2 regions of the Flintibacter sp. SJQ-8 genome follow, and region 1 is predicted to be linked to the other one. Evidence: riboswitches for the same ligand, from Rfam matches in the RefSeq annotation. Region 1 holds a riboswitch; the other holds the start of a gene.
The links. Region 1 has a riboswitch for FMN ahead of ACSAMP_RS09960 (ECF transporter S component). Riboswitches for the same ligand answer to the same signal wherever they lie in the genome.

Region 1 (8,278 bases):
TGCCTGACAGTCCGCCAGGCGGATATTTTGAAAGTCCGTATGGCTGGCAGTGCCAAACAGGGCGGATCTGCCATAGTCGTTCATGCCGAATACAAAGCCCTTCAGCACATTGTTCTGTCCGTCATAGCAGGCCCGCACTGCCGGGGCCTCGCTCTCCTCCGCTCCGAACAGCGCCTGGTTCTGAATGGGCCGGAATTCGTCCATGGGGTTCCCCGTCCACTTGGACGCGGGACACCAGTCTCCGTCCTTCCAGTCCCGGAATAAGAAGGAGATGGGCGCGGTCTGGACCACCTTGCGGCAGGCTTTTGCCGCGTCGGCGGCATCGCCGGTCAGAATGCTGTCCTGCAGGTTGTTCAGGTGGCGCACCCGGGAGACCTGGATCTGTCCGCTGCCGTCATCACCGGTGACCACTGCGCCGAACAGGCTGTTGCCCTGCGCCAGGCCGGTCTCTCCGGTGATGTTCAGACCCTGGTTGGGGTCATCATAGGTGATCGCGGCCTGGACGGTGATGTCGTCCCCGGCCTTGATCCCGCTGTTTTTGAACACCGCTGCAAAGGCGTTATCCTCGTCCAGGCTGTCCAGCACCTTATAGAGCGTGATGCTGTCGCGCTCCACAAAGAAGTCCGTTCCGCCCCGATAGGTGAACGGCACCTCGCCCCCGCTCGCGCCCTTCACCGTCAGGGTCACGGTCAGGTTCCGCTGGGTGCGGCGCAGGGCCATCAAACCGCCGCAGTCGATCTTCACATACAGCTCTTCCCCGTTGATTAGCTCGATGGTGGGGCAGAACTTCTCCGGCACGCCAACGGCGCCATAGTCTGCCGAGGCGGCGCTGTAATAGCCGGTGAGGTCCTTCTCCCCCAGCCGAGTCTCCCGGCTCCGGTCCGCCCAGGCGCTGATCTGCTCATAGGTGAAGGGCTGCTCGGAATAAAAGGCGCTGTACACGTCCCCGGTGAGGGGGTTGAGCTCCAGGAGGAAATAGCCCCCGTGTTCGGTGGCCTGGCTGAGGGAGTCGCCGGCGCGCAGGAGAAAATCCTCCGCCGCCTGATCGGCGCTGTATACCGTGTACAGATCCTTCCAGCCGTCGTTGTCCGTCTTAGGGTAGTCCTGGGGCTGCTGGGTCAGACGCTGGTCCGTCTGCTTGGCAAAGGCCTCTAACCGCCCGGTGGCCTTCATGGCGGTCAGCTCGTTCTGGGCCGCCACACAGATCTGCCGGGCAAAGTCGTCCATCTCCGTCAGCCGGAACCGGCGGTACATCGAGGCGCTGACGGGGATGAGCAGCCCCGCCAGGATGGCCAGCATGGCGATACTCGCCAGCATCTCCGTCAGGGTAAAACCCCGGCTGCGCCGCTTCTCCTTCACTCCGCTCACCTCGCTGTGCGTAACCCGAACGTCAAGCTTCTTTTCAGAAGCGTATCCGCCTTAAAACGTTACATATTTTTACATTTTCGGTGTTTTAACGACTGACATATAGATTTTAATACCAGATTCTCAAAATTTCAATCGTTTCAACCCCCTCTCAACGAAAATTGACTAATGTAACAAAAATATTTTTCACTTCTATACTTTTCCGTCATTTCACCGGGCGCTCTCTCCGCGGGCTGTTTTCTGAAAAGAAAAGAGGGACGCGAGCTCGCGTCCCTCTTTTGGCTGCTTTTCCGTTGGAAAGGCGATCAGAACATGGCGACCACAGCGCCGTGATACTTGTCGGCGATGTACTGCTTCACAGAGTCGGTCTCCAGCGCGGAGATCAGAGCTTTGATCTTGGGGGTGTTCTCGTCGCCGTTGCGCACAGCGATCACGTTGGCATAGGTCTGAGCGGCATCGCCGGAGGCATCCTCCACAGCCAGGGCATCCTCGGTGTGCAGACCGGCCTGGAGGGCATAGTTGCCGTTGATGACGGCCACGGTGCCCTGGGCGCTGTTGGCCAGCTGGGTGGGCACAGTGTCGGCCTGGACAGCCTGGATGTCAAAACCGTGGTCATCCTTGATATCCAGGGTGGTCACGCCGGTCTCGGCGCTGGCCTCCTCGGGCAGGTCGATGAGGCCCTCCTGGGCCAGCAGGAACAGGGCGCGGGTCTCGTTGCTGTCGTCGGCGGGGATCAGAATGGTGGCGCCGGGCTGGATGTCGGCCACGCTGGCCACGCCATTGCCATACAGGCCGAAGGGCTCGTAGTGGATCTTGGCGGCGGAGACCAGGTCGGTACCGTTAGAGGCGTTGTAGCTGTTCAGATAGGGGGTGTGCTGGAAGTAGTTGGCATCCAGAGAGCCGTCGGCCAGGGCGCGGTTGGGCAGCACATAGTCGTCATAGACCACGATCTTCAGGTCGTAGCCCTCCTGGGCCAGGCTGTCCTTCACCTGCTCCAGGATCTCGGCGTGAGGGGTGGAGCTGGCACCCACGGTGATGGTCTCCAGGTCGCCAGTCTGGGCGGAGGAGCTGCTGGCGGCATCAGAGCCGGAGCCGGACACGGAGGCGGAGCTGCCGCCCTTGCCGGAGCAGCCAGTGAACGCGCCCAGGGCCAGCACGAGGGCCAGGGCAAGAGCAAATTTCTTCTTCATTTAGAATGATCTCCTTTTTGCTTGAATTTGCTTCAATAAAATATGGTGAACGGTGCGGAAAAAGCCGCGCCGGTCCTCCCGTTATCGGATGCGCTTGTCCGTCTTCCGGGCCACCAGTTCGCCAATGAACTGGATGACCTGGACCACGATCCAGATAAGCACCACGCACACCCAGATCACGTCGGCGTTGCTGCGCTGGTGGCCATAGATGATGGCCACCTGGCCCAGGCCGGTGCCGCCCAGGGTGGCGGCCATGGCGGTGTAGCCCAGAACGGTGACAGTGGCGATGACCGAGCCGTGGATCAGAGAGGGCTTGGCCTCGGGCAGCAGCACATGCCACACGATCTGCCAGTTGGTGCAGCCCATGGACTGGGCGGCCTCGATGACCCCGCTGGGGACCTCCTTCACCGAGGACTCCACCATCCGGGCGATGTAGGGAGCGGCGGCAATAATCAAGGTGACGATCACCGAGCCGTTGCCCAGGCTCTTGCCCAGGATCAGCCGGGCCACCGGCATCATAGCCACCATCAGGATAATGCAGGGGATGCTGCGGAAAAAGTTGACCACAAAGCCCAGCACGCAGTTGATGATGCGGCAGGCCATCTGCTTCCCCTTCCCCACCTGGGGCAGGCCGTTTTTATCCGTTACCCACAGGATCACGCCCATGGGCAGACCGAAGAGATAGGCAAAGCCGGTGGACAGCAGGGTCATGTAGATGGTCTCCCACACGCCCAGCTGGAGCAGGCCGTTGTCCCACAGTTTTACAAGCATTTCAGACATCACTTGCTCTCCTCCTTCCACTGGATGCCGCTGCTGCGCAGCCAGGCGCGGACCTTCTCCGCCTGGTTCTCGTCACAGGGCAGTTCCAGCAGCATCTGGCCATAGGCCTTGCCCTCCACCTCTTTGGTGTCGGCAAACAGAATATTCACCGGCACCTGGCACTCCAGGGTCAGCTGAGACAGCACGGGCTGCTTGGCGCTTTCGCCGCTGAAGATAATGCGCAGCTGGGCTCCGCCGCTGGTCTGGGCGGCACTGATATCCTGGGGCAGGATGAGCTCCCGGGCGATCTGGGACTGGGGGTTTGTGAACACGTCGCTCACCTTGCCCTCCTCAGCGATGGAGCTGTGGTCGATCACCGCCACCCGGTCGCAGATCTGGTCGATGACCTTCATCTCGTGGGTGATGATGATAATCGTCACGCCCAGGTCCCGGTTGATCTGCCGCAGCAGCTCCAGAATGGCACGGGTGGTGTTGGGGTCCAGGGCGCTGGTGGCCTCGTCGCACAGCAGATACTTGGGGCTGGTAGACAGGGCCCGGGCAATGGCCACCCGCTGCTTCTGGCCGCCGGAGAGCTGGCTGGGATAGGACCTGGCCTTGTCAGACAGGCCCACCAGCCCCAGCAGCTCCGCCGCCCGGGCCTGGGCCTTGTCCTTCTTCTCCCCCGCCAGCATCAGGGGGAAGGCCACGTTGCTGAGCACCGTGCGCTGCTCCAGCAGGTTAAAGCCCTGAAAGATCATGCCGATGTTCCGCCGCATGGCCAGCAGCTGCTTCTGGGGCAGCCGGGTCAGCTCCTGGCCGTCGATCCACACCTCGCCCTGGGTGGGCCGCTCCAGCAGATTGATGCACCGCACCAGGGTACTCTTGCCCGCGCCGGACAGACCGATCACGCCGAAGATCTCCCCGTCCTGAATGGTCAGGTCGATATCCCGCAGGGCGGTGACGCTGCCGGAGGAGGTCTCATAGGTCTTGCCCAAATGCTTTAATTCGATCATGGGGACGCCCCTTTCCTTTATACACATATACACACTGATCAGCAGGGTCCAGACGCTCAGGTCCGATCCCGTGAAAAAAGACCTGAGAAACACGCCCGTTTCTCAGGTCTTGGTTGCGCTCATTGCCTATCAGCAGACGAAGCGGAGACCGAACGAGCCCATGTTTTGAGCGCAGCGCATCATACGCATGGAAACCATGCGCATCCCCTCCATCATCATGCAGCGGGTGCGGTGGACGCTCTCCATATGGGTCAGCCTCCTCTTTTCTGTCAGATACCTGTGTATCATAGCACCCAAATACCGCCTCTGTCAATACTTTTTCCCCATTTCTCCACAGTCACCTGCAGGAAAGAAACACTTGCATTTCCTCCCGTCATCGCTTATAATAAAAACAACGAACAACTGAATTCAATGTCTTCAGGGCGGGGTGTGATTCCCCACTGGCGGTATAGTCCGCGACCGGATCTGTTCGCAGGTCCGCTGACCCGGTGAAACTCCGGGACCAACGGTATAGTCCGGATGGAAGAAGATGTGTGGAAACGATCCATGTCGCTTTGCGGCCGATCTCCCTCCTCCTTTGATCGTTTTGACACCTGGAAGGCATGGCTTTTCAGGTGTTTCAAGACAAATCGAAGGAGTTGTTTTTTATGTCCCGCACCACGAATATCCGCAAGCTGGCCGTAATGGCCCTTCTGGTGGCCGTATCTGTAGTTTTGATCTATGCGGTCCACTTCCCCCTGATCCCCGCCGCCGCCTTCTTGGAGTATGACCCGGCAGACATCCCCATTCTCATCGGCGCTCTGGCCTATGGCCCTCTGGCCGGCGTGGCCCTCACCGTGGTGGCCAGCCTGATCCAGGGCGTCACTGTCAGCGCGGGCAGCGGCCTCTATGGCATTGTGATGCACATCATCGCCACCTCCACCCTGGTACTGGTGGCCGGTTCCATCTACCGTTTCCGCCGCACCCGCTCCGGCGGGGTCCTGGGCCTGCTGCTGGGCACCCTGGCCATGGGTCTTATCATGATGCCCGCCAACCACATCATCACCCCCTACTTCACCGGCTGGCCCGTGGAGGCGGTGGATGCCCTGCTGCTGCCCGGTATTCTCCCCTTCAACCTCATCAAGGCCGGACTGAACTCCGGGGTCACCTTCCTGCTCTATAAGACCGTGTCCCGCTACATTGTCCACGGCGAGGGCTGGCAGAAGCCCGCCGCACAGAAGGTCTGATCCGCAACCAGTCACAAAACCGCCGCAGGGCTTCCTGCGGCGGTTTTCACAGTGATTCAGGACTTTTGTCCTTATTTTTCATGATACCCCAGTCATTGTCACACTTTTTTTGCCGCCACAAACAGGTTGGGCGGTGCGGGGAACAGGTTCTTGCTCTCTACCACGGTAAAGCCTGCGTCGGCAATGCGCCGTTCCAGCCCCTTCATCTTATAGAAGGCCACATAGGGCATGGAACCGGTGCGGCTTTTAAACCACTTCTTCACGCCCACCTTGGTCAGCTTCTCCCCCAGGCAGTCGGTGGCAGAGAGAAACCGTCCGCCGGGCTTTAACAGGCTTTTGATCCGGGCCAGCACGGCGGCGCTGTCCTCCACATAGCACAGCACGTTGAACGCAGTGACCACATCGAAGCTGGCCGGCTCCAGACAGGGGTCAAACAGGTCGGTCTGGGTCACCTCTACATTGGTCACGCCATGATCGGCCATCTTCTGTTTGGCCTTGACCACCATCTCATCCGAAATATCGATGGCCCGGATGTACTTCACATGGGGGGCCTCCTCCAGGGTGACGATGCCCGTGCCGCAGGCAAAGTCCAGCACCCGGTCCTCCGGCTTTAAATAGGCCAGCGTCCGCTCCGCCGTCAGCTGATAGGCCCGCTCGTACTGGGGGCCGATCTGCTCGTCATAATTATGGGAGCGGTGGTTCCAAAAATCTCTCTCCGTGATCATGGGACAATGCACTTCCTTTCTTCGCCCAGTATAGCATATCCGTTGAAATTTTAAAATAGTTTCCCGGTCACTTTTGTTCTTTTTGTCAGTTTAGAACATCCGTTTGACTTTTCAGCCAGGAACCGGTATAATGGCCTTACCAAACCGATGGGAAAGGGGCGCTGGGCTGTGGACCGGATCATTTTTCACTGCGATCTGAACTGTTTTTACGCCTCCGCCGAGCTGCTGGACCACCCGGAGCTGCGCCACCTGCCTGTGGCGGTGTGCGGCGACCCGGAGAGCCGCCACGGCATCATCCTGGCCAAAAACGAGCCCGCCAAGGGCTTTGGGGTCAAGACGGCGGAGACCATCTGGCAGGCCCGGAAAAAGTGCCCGGAGCTGGTCCTCCTCCCTGCCCACCACGACAAATACCGCCGCCTGTCCCGCCAGGTGGGAGAGATCTATCGGGAGTACACCGACCTGGTGGAGCCCTTCGGCATCGACGAGAGCTGGCTGGACCTCACCGGCTCCCTCCACCTCTTCGGCGGGGATGCCGCTGCCCTGGCCGACCGGCTGCGGGACCGGCTGCGCCGGGAGCTGGGGCTGACCATCTCCGTGGGCGTTTCCTTCAACAAGGTCTTTGCCAAGCTGGGCAGCGACTATAAAAAGCCGGATGCCACCACCGTCATCACCCGGGAGAATTTCCGGCGCATCGTCTGGCCCCTGCCCGTGTCCGACCTGCTGTATGTGGGCCGGGCCGCCGAGCAGACCTTTCAGCGCTTCGGCGTGAAGACCATCGGGGACCTGGCCGCCTTTGACCGCCAGGCTCTGTTTACCCTGCTGGGCAAGCACGGCGTTCAGCTCCACGATTACGCCTGCGGTCTGGACCGCTCCCCCGTCGCTCCCGCCGGACAGTACACCCCGCCCAAGTCGGTGGGCAACGGCTTCACCTTTCCCCGGAATCTGCAGGGCTGGGAGGAGATCCGGGGCGGCATCACCCAACTGTCTGACCATGTGGCCGCCCGGCTCAGGCTGTGCGGCATGAAGTGTCAAGGGATCTCCCTTGCCATCCGGGACCCGGATTTTCACGACATCAGCCGCCAGACCCGCCTGGACACCCCCACCTATCTGGGCCGGGAGCTGGCCCGGTCTGCCATGGCCCTGGCCGACCAGTGCTGGTCCATGGACCGCCCAGTGCGGGCCCTCACCGTCACGGCCATCTATCTCATCCCGGCGGAGGAGGCCGCCGCCCAGCTGGAGCTTTGGGATGCCCCCCGGCAGCACCAGCGGGAGCGCCGGGAGCGGCTGGAGCAGACCATGGATGCCATCCGGGCCAAATACGGCGGGAGGGCCATCCAGCCCGCCTCCGCCCCCCGGAACACGGCCTCCACCGGCCACGCCCCCTTCCCGGACCGGGAGGGGACATAGTCCACGCCGCCTCCGCATAGCCTTTGCCATGGAGGTGATCCCTCGCCCATGGCTTTTTCCGACCTGCTCTGCCACATGGCCCGCAGCCCCGCCCTGGCCGTCACCGTGCTCCTCACCCTGGCGGTGCTGGTGGTGAACGGCTGGACGGATGCCCCCAACGCCATCGCCGGGGTGGTGGTCTCCGGGGCGCTCCCCTTCCCGGCCGCTGCGGCGCTGGCCGCTCTGTGCAACTGCGCCGGGGTGCTGTCCGTCACGGCGGCGGCTCCGGTGGCCCGGACCGTCTACTCCATGGCCCGCTTCGGCGGAACGCCCCGCCAGGCCCTGTGCGCCCTGTGCGCCGCCATGGCCGCCGTTGTCCTGTGGGCGGTGGCCGCCTGGGCGCTGGGCATCCCCACCAGCGAGAGCCACGCCCTGGCCGCCGGTCTCTCCGGGGCCGCCGTGGCCCAGGCGGGTGAACTGTCCTGTATCCGCTGGTGGGCCTGGGGACGGGTGCTGGGCGGACTGATCCTGTCCATTCTCCTGGCCTTTTGGGCCGGACGGGCGGTACAGCGGCGGCTGTCCCGGCTGAACGCCGATCCGCACGCCCTCCGCCT
Region 2 (8,278 bases), on a different contig from region 1:
GGGCGGCGACAAGGACCTGGACACCGCTTCCAACTGATTGTCCCACTCCCTGTAAATAAGCCATAAAGATGATCGTGCCCGGACACCGGCGAGAGCCGCGTGTCCGGGCACGTTTTTTATCTTAGATCAAGGCTCAGAAGGGACAGAACCCCCAGGCCACCAGGGGGACGACAAGGGCGGAGATAAAGAGAAATACGCCGCTGGTAAAGCCGTCCTGCCCCGTGTGACCGGCATAGCCAAAGCGGAACCACCGGGCCGTGAGGGCGGAGACGTCGGGCAGCAGGCTGTGGGTCTTCAGCCACAGATACACCTGGCACAGGAAGGTGTGGACGGTCCACACCACCAGGGCCACATACACCGCCACCTCCACCGGGACGGCCAGGGCGTGCTGGCTCTTCAAAAGCCCCCGAACGGCGAAGAGCGCCACGGGAAAGACCTGCCAAAGAAATGTGTTCATGTGGATGCCCCCTCGTTTTCCTGCCGCATTTCGCGGCTGATGCCGGTTTGATGTTAGTATGGTTGTGTTCTAATTTAAGTATAGCAGGCGAGGCGGGATTGTCAACATTATATCAAGAAAGTTTTTGCGATATAAATTTTTCGTTAAAACTGACGGGAGCTGCACAAAAGAAAATACCCGCTCTGACAACCAGAGCGGGTAAACACGCTGAAAACCGGAAAACAGGGGGCGGTTGACACAGCTTCAGCGGTCAATTTGCCGCAGCACGTGCTGGAACCAGTCGGGCAGGGGGCACTCCAGCTCTACCAGCTTGCCCGTGGTGGGGTGGACGAACTTCAGCCGCCGGGCGTGGAGACACTGCCCCGCCAGGCCGGGCCAGGGCTTTTTGCTGCCGTATACCGTGTCCCCCAGCAGGGGGTGGCCGATGGAGGCCATGTGGACCCGGATCTGGTGGGTGCGCCCTGTCTCCAGGCGGCACTCCACGTGGGTGCCCAGGGCATAGCGGGCCAGCACGGACCAGTGGGTCACGGCGGGGCGGCCATTTTTCCAGTCCACCGCCATGCGCTTGCGGTCCACCGGGTGGCGGGCAATGGGGGCGTTCACCGTGCCGCTGTCCTCTTTCAAACCGCCCACCGTCACCGCCTCGTACACCCGGGCCAGAGAGTGGTCCTGAAGCTGGGCGGCCAGGGCCAGGTGGGCCCTGTCGTTTTTGGCGGCGATGATGAGACCGGAGGTGTCCCGGTCAATGCGGTGGACGATACCCGGGCGGATGGCCCCGTTGATGCCAGACAGGGAGCTGCCGCAGTGATAGAGCAGGGCGTTGACCAGGGTGCCGTCCGGGTGGCCGGGGGCGGGGTGGACCACCAGGCCCACCGGCTTGTTCACCACGATCACGTCGTCGTCCTCAAACACCACGTCCAGGGGGATGTTCTGGGGCTGCACGTCGATGGGCTCCGGGTCGGGCAGGGTGAAGGTCACCTGGTCCCCGGGGGAGGTCTTATAGTTCTTCTTCACCGCCGTGCCGTTGACGGTGACGGCCCCCTCCTCCAGCAGGCGCTGGGCGGCGGAGCGGGTGAGGTCGGGGACGCTGCGGGCCAGAAAGGCGTCCGCCCGCTCCCCGGCGCGGTCAGCGGTCAGCGTCTGCGGTCCCATGGGGCGCCTCCTTGTGCTCCAGCTTGTCGGCCAGCAGCAGATAATAGGCCGCGGCGGCGATGCCCCCCACCACCACGCAGATGTCGGCCACGTTGAACACGGCAAAGTTCATAAACAGCAGCTGGAACATGTCCACCACAAAGCCCCGCATGGCCCGGTCAATGAGATTGCCCACCGCCCCGGCCAGCAGCAGGGAGAGGGTCACCTTGCCCAGGGGATGGGTGAAGAAATTTTTCCACAGGGCCACCGCCAGCACCACCGACATGACCAGGGAGATAAAGGCCAATATCCAGGTGTGCTGAGAGAACATAGAGAAGGCGGCCCCGGTGTTCTGCACATAGGTCAGGCAGACCACGTGGGGCAGAAAGGGCACATACCCCCCCAGGGGAATGTGGGTCAGGACCAGATATTTCACCACCTGGTCCAGGATCACCAGGACCAGGGCAAGCAGGGCATAGGGCATGGGCAGGTTCCTCCAAAATCTTAACTTCACCCGATTATATCATATCCGGCCATGGGGCAAAAGAGCTTTCCGTGAAAATTTTTTCAGGGGCCGCCTGGGTCGAAAACCGTCTGAAATCAACGAAATTGCAGAGAGAAAGACCGGGCGAAGGGGCCAAATTTGGCCGTTGTTCCCTGGGCAGGAAGAAACCGCCCCCTTGACAGAGAAGCGCAACCCGCGTATACTGACGGCAGAAAAAGAAAATAACAGTCTTCAGGGCGGGGTGAGATTCCCCACCGGTGGTACAGCCCACGAGCCGCAAGGCATGATTCGGTGAAACTCCGAAGCCGACAGTATAGTCTGGATGGAAGAAGATGTGCGTATGGCAGGATAGACCCGATCTATCCCCGTTCAAGCGACCTTGGCTCTGGAATTTGAATTCCAGAGCTTTTTTGTTGCCGACGGGGAGACCGGGGGACTTACCGCCGTTTCCCCGCCCTGGACGTTTCGGTCCGGGGCGTTTTTCGTCCCCTGAAGGGAGCGCGGCAGCATGACAGAAGCGGACAAAAATTACATGGCGCTGGCCTTAGAGCTGGCGGAGCGTGGGGCGGGGTGGACCAGCCCCAACCCCATGGTGGGGGCTGTCATCGTCAAGGACGGGGCCATCATCGGCCAGGGCTATCACGCCCGGTGCGGCGACCTCCACGCCGAGCGGGCCGCTCTGAAAAACTGTACTGGCGACCCGGCGGGGGGCACCTTGTACGTCACCCTGGAGCCCTGCTGTCACCAGGGCCGCCAGCCCCCCTGCACCGACGCCATCTTGCAGGCGGGCATCGCCCGGGTGGTAGTGGGCTCCCCCGACCCCAATCCCCTGGTGGCGGGGAAGGGCGTTCAGATCCTACGGGACCACGGCGTGCAGGTGGAGGAGGGCGTCCTCCGAACAGAGTGTGACCGGCTGAACCGGGTCTTTCTCAAATACATCCAGACCGGGCGGCCCTACGTCATCATGAAATACGCCATGACTCTGGACGGCAAGATCGCCGCCTACACCGGGGCCTCCCAGTGGGTGACGGGGGAGGAGGCCCGGGCCCACGTCCAGACCCTGCGCCACCGGTGCCGGGCCATTCTGGTGGGGGTGGGCACGGTGATCGCCGACGACCCCAGGCTCACCTGCCGCCTGCCCGGGGGGCGGGACCCCATCCGGGTCATCTGTGACACCCGCCTGCGCACCCCCCTCACCGCCCAGGTGGTGACGAGCGCCGGGCAGACCCCCACCTGGATCGCCACCTGCTGCGCCGCCCCGGAGCGCCTGGCCCCCTATGAGCGGGCGGGCTGCCGAATGCTGGTGCTGCCGGAGCGGGACGGACATGTAGACTTAAACGCCCTGATGGACTGCCTGGGGAAGCAGGAGATCGACTCCGTCCTGCTGGAGGGGGGCGGCACCCTGAACTGGTCGGCTCTGGACCAGGGGGTGGTGGACGCCGTGATGGCCTATGTGGCCCCCAAGCTCTTTGGCGGGCGGACGGCCAAGACCCCGGTGGAGGGCCGGGGCGTGGACGCCCCTGCGGCGGCCTTCCCTTTGAAAAACACTGTGATCACCCAGATCGGGGCGGACTTTTTGCTGGAGAGCGAGGTGGACCGGGATGTTTACCGGCATCATTGAGGAACTGGGCACCGTAGAGCGGGTGACCCGGGGCCGGGTCTCCGCCGTACTTGCCATCCGGGCGGAGGCGATTTTAAGCGATTTGAAGATCGGCGACAGCGTGGCGGTAAACGGGGTGTGCCTGACGGCCACCAGCCTCACCGGCCACGGCTTCACCGCCGACGTGATGCACGAGACCCTGGATCGCTCCTCCCTGGCGGGGCTGGGCCCGGGCAGCCCGGTGAATCTGGAGCGGGCCATGGCGGCCAACGGGCGCTTCGGCGGGCACATCGTGGCCGGGCATGTGGACGGCGTGGGCACCATCGCCGCCATTGAACGGGACGACAACGCCATTTGGTTTACCATAACGGCACCGGAGCAGGTGCTGCGCTATGTGGTGGAGAAGGGCTCCATCGCCATCGACGGCATCAGCCTGACGGTGGCCCGGGTGGAGCCGGACCGGTTCGCCGTCTCCGTCATCCCCCACACCGCCGCCGTCACCCTGCTGGGTCGGCGCCGGGTAGGCGACCGGGTGAATCTGGAGAGCGATATCATCGGAAAATATGTGGAGCGGCTGCTTCGTCCCGCCCCGGAGCTCAAAACCAAAGAGAGCAAATTGACCATGGAATTTCTGTCACAGCACGGATTTTAAACGAAAGAGAATCCCTCAGTCATCGCCGTCGGCGCTGACAGCCCCCTTTCACAAGGGGGCCAAAGAGGAGAAGCGGAGGATATCAAAATGAGTCAGTTCAACACGGTGGAGGAGGCCCTGGCCGACCTGCGGGCGGGCAAGATCATTCTGGTCACCGACGACCCGGACCGGGAGAACGAGGGCGACTTTATCTGTGCGGCCCAGTTTGCCACCACGGAAAATATCAACTTTATGGCCACCCACGGCAAGGGCCTGATCTGTATGCCCATGTCTGCGGAGTTCGTGGAGAAGCTGCAGATCCCCCAGATGGTCTCTAAAAACACGGACAACCACGAGACGGCCTTCACCGTGTCCATCGACGCCGCCAACACCACCACCGGCATCTCCGCCGCCGAGCGGTCCGTGACCGCCATGGCCTGCGTGGCCGAGGATGCCAAGCCGTCGGACTTCCGCCGCCCCGGGCACATGTTCCCCCTGCTGGCCAAGCCCAACGGCGTGCTGGAGCGGGAGGGCCACACCGAGGCCACCGTGGACCTGTGCCGTCTGGCGGGGCTGAAGGCCTGCGGACTGTGCTGCGAGATCATGCGGGAGGACGGCACCATGATGCGCACCCCCGAGCTGATGGAGCTGGCAAAGCGCTTTGGCCTGACCTTTATCACCATCAAGGACCTGCAGGAGTACCGCAAGTGCCACGAGAAACTGGTGGACCAGGAGGCCGCTGTCCACATGCCCACCAAGTACGGGGACTTTACCGCCTATGGCTATGTGAACCGCCTGAACGGCGAGCATCATGTGGCCCTGGTGAAGGGGGACATCGGCGACGGAGAGGACGTGCTGTGCCGGGTCCACTCCGAGTGTCTCACCGGCGACACCTTCGGCTCCCTGCGCTGCGACTGCGGCCAGCAGCTGGCCGCCGCCATGAGCCAGATCGAGAAAGAGGGCCGGGGCATCCTGCTGTATATGCGCCAGGAGGGCCGGGGCATCGGTCTGATCAACAAGCTGAAGGCCTATGCCCTGCAGGAGCAGGGTATGGACACCCTGGAGGCCAACCTGGCCCTGGGCTTTGCCGCCGACCAGCGGGAGTATTATATCGGGGCCCAGATCCTGCGGGACCTGGGGGTGAAGAGTATGCGCCTGCTGACCAACAACCCGGACAAGCTCTATCAGCTGACGGAGTTCGGCATGCGCATCAACAGCCGGGTGCCCATTCAGATGGACGCCACCGCCCACGACCTGTTCTATCTGCGCACCAAGCAGAAGCGGATGGGGCATTTGGTGAATTATTAAAAGAATCGTGGTGGAATCCCTCAGTCATCGCCTTACGGCGCTGACAGCCCCCTTTCACAAGGGGGCCTGATAGGTGCGGAAAACAGCCCCCCTTGTCAAAGGGGGGAGACCGCCGAAGGCGGTGGGAGGATTCCATTTTGACAGATCAAGAGACAAAAAACAGCAAAGGAGCAGATCATATGAAGACATTTGAAGGAAAGTTAGTCGCCCACGGCATGAAGGTTGGCATCGTGGCCGCCCGGTTCAATGAGTTCATCACCAGCAAGCTGCTGTCCGGGGCCATGGACGGCCTGCTGCGGCACGAGGTGCGGGAGGAGGACATCCATGTGGCCTGGGTCCCCGGGGCCTTTGAGATCCCCGTCATCGCCGCCAGGATGGCCCGCAGCGGCAAGTATGACGCGGTGATCTGCCTGGGCGCGGTGATCCGGGGCAGCACCAGCCACTATGACTATGTGTGCAACGAGGTGTCCAAGGGCGTGGCGTCCGTCTCTCTGGAGACGGGGGTGCCCGTGATGTTCGGCGTGCTGACCACCGAGAATATCGAGCAGGCCATCGAGCGCGCCGGGACCAAGGCGGGCAACAAGGGCTATGACTGTGCCCTGGGTGCCGTGGAGATGGTGAACCTGATCCGGGAGATCGACGCCTGATAACAGGAAAAGATAAAAAATATCCACAGGACCGGCCGGCCCTGTGGATATTTTTTGCGAATCTGGCTTGAGAGTCGGCTTACAGCCCATCCATCTCGTCCTGGTCCACCACACGAATCCCGTGTTTGTGCAGGGCGGACTCGGCGGAGGCGGGGTCCTCCACCCGGAAGATCATATAGGCGTGGTCCACGTCCTTGCCGCCCAAAAAGGCGTACATATATTCCACGTTCACCCCGGCCCCGGACAGGACCCGCAGCACCTGGTCCAGACCGCCGGGAGTATCGGGAATGGCGGCCCCCACCACGGGGGTGACGGAGTGGACATAGCCCGCGTCCTTCAGCGCGGTGGTGGCCTCGTACACCTTGTCCACGATGATTCGGACGATGCCGAAATCCTTGGTCTCGGCCAGGGACAGGGCCCGCATATCCACGCCCTGTTTGGCCAGCACCTGCGTCATGGCGCTCAGGGCGCCGGGCTTGTTCTCCACAAAGACAGAAATCTGCTTGATGCTCATTTGATCTCCTCCTCGTTTTAAATCTTGCGCTTATCGATGACGCGCACCGCCTTGCCCTCGCTGCGGACGATGGACTTGGGGGCCACCAGAGTGACCTTGGCGGCCAGGCCCAGCATGGCGCGCAGACCGTCCACCAGCTCCTTCTGGCGGCGCTCGATCTCGCCCACGTTGTCGGTGAACATCTCGGGGGTCATCTCCACATGCACGTCCAGGGTGTCGGTGGATTTCACCCGGCCCACGATGATCTGATAGTTGGCGGGGTAGCCGTGGTTGAGCAGCACCGTCTCGATCTGAGAGGGGAACACGTTCACGCCCCGGATGATGAGCATATCATCAGAGCGGCCCATGGGCTTGCACATCTTCACCAGGGTGCGGCCGCAGGAGCACTTCTCCCGCTTGAGGATGCAGATATCCCGGGTGCGGTAGCGCAGCAGGGGGAAGGCCTCCTTGTCGATGGAGGTGAACACCAGCTCGCCCTTGCTCCCCTCGGGCAGCACCTCGCCGGTGTCGGGGTCGATGATCTCGGCGATGAAGTGGTCCTCGTTGATGTGCATCCCGCTCTGAGCGGAGCACTCGAAGGCCACGCCGGGACCGGACAGCTCGGTGAGACCGTAGATGTCATAGGCCTTGATGCCCATCGTCTTCTGGATGTCCTGGCGCATCTCCTCGCTCCACGCCTCCGCACCGAAGATGCCCGCCTTCAGGGGGATCTGGTCGGGGGTCATGCCCATCTCGTGCATACTCTCGCCCAGATAGGCGGCGTAGGAGGGGGTGCAGCACAGGATGGTGGTCCCCAGGTCACGGATGAACTGGATCTGACGGTCGGTGTTGCCCGAGGAGATGGGCACGGTGAGGCAGCCCACCCGCCTGGACCCCTGGTCCAGGCCGATGCCGCCGGTGAACATGCCGTAGCCATAGGCGATCTGACACACGTCCTCCTCGCTGCCGCCCACGGCGGTGATGGCACGGGCGCAGCAGTCGGTCCACAGGTCGATATCGTGCTGGGTGTAAAAGGCCATGACCCGCTTTCCGGTGGTGCCGGAGGTGGCGTGGACACGCACGCATTTGGAGCGGGGCACGGCCACCAGGCCGTCGGGATAGTTGTCCCGCAGGTCGGCCTTGGAGGTGAAGGGCAGCTTATACAGGTCGGCGGAGGACTGGATGTCCTCGGGGGTCACGCCCTTTTCCTCCATCTTCTTGCGGTAGGACGGGACATTGTCCCACACATGGCGCACCTGTTTGACCAGACGCTCGTCCTGCCAGGCTTTGATCTGTTCCCGAGAGGCGCACTCGATCTCGGGCTGGAAATATCTCTCCATGGGTATCATCCTTTCTTCGCTTGTGCGTTCTGTTTTGCAGCCGGGTCGCCCCGAAGGGCTCGATGCGGCTTATACGCCCCGGCGGCTGAGCCACTGTCCGGCCAGCACCCCCGCCAGACACAGTCCGGCGCTCAGTGCCATATAGGCCAGGGCCAGTCCGGTCCTG

Region 2: another riboswitch for FMN. It lies ahead of ribD (bifunctional diaminohydroxyphosphoribosylaminopyrimidine deaminase/5-amino-6-(5-phosphoribosylamino)uracil reductase RibD); the one in region 1 lies ahead of ACSAMP_RS09960 (ECF transporter S component).

Annotation. Positions count from the first base shown of each region.
Region 1 covers NZ_JBPJWR010000011.1:340,991-349,268, reverse strand. The annotation lists gene ACSAMP_RS09980 (pilus assembly FimT family protein) at 1-1,359, opposite strand, end outside; gene ACSAMP_RS09975 (MetQ/NlpA family ABC transporter substrate-binding protein) at 1,671-2,555, opposite strand; gene ACSAMP_RS09970 (methionine ABC transporter permease) at 2,637-3,335, opposite strand; gene ACSAMP_RS09965 (methionine ABC transporter ATP-binding protein) at 3,335-4,327, opposite strand; FMN riboswitch at 4,737-4,862, shown strand; gene ACSAMP_RS09960 (ECF transporter S component) at 4,975-5,553, shown strand; gene ACSAMP_RS09955 (class I SAM-dependent methyltransferase) at 5,652-6,278, opposite strand; gene dinB (DNA polymerase IV) at 6,447-7,685, shown strand; gene ACSAMP_RS09945 (inorganic phosphate transporter) at 7,734-8,278, shown strand, end outside.
Region 2 covers NZ_JBPJWR010000004.1:366,645-374,922, reverse strand. The annotation lists gene ilvC (ketol-acid reductoisomerase) at 1-37, shown strand, start outside; gene ACSAMP_RS02815 (hypothetical protein) at 134-457, opposite strand; gene ACSAMP_RS02810 (RluA family pseudouridine synthase) at 701-1,609, opposite strand; gene lspA (signal peptidase II) at 1,584-2,072, opposite strand; FMN riboswitch at 2,317-2,431, shown strand; gene ribD (bifunctional diaminohydroxyphosphoribosylaminopyrimidine deaminase/5-amino-6-(5-phosphoribosylamino)uracil reductase RibD) at 2,602-3,714, shown strand; gene ACSAMP_RS02795 (riboflavin synthase) at 3,695-4,345, shown strand; gene ACSAMP_RS02790 (bifunctional 3,4-dihydroxy-2-butanone-4-phosphate synthase/GTP cyclohydrolase II) at 4,433-5,632, shown strand; gene ribH (6,7-dimethyl-8-ribityllumazine synthase) at 5,812-6,279, shown strand; gene ACSAMP_RS02780 (ACT domain-containing protein) at 6,359-6,793, opposite strand; gene ACSAMP_RS02775 (phenylacetate--CoA ligase family protein) at 6,811-8,112, opposite strand; gene crcB (fluoride efflux transporter CrcB) at 8,182-8,278, opposite strand, start outside.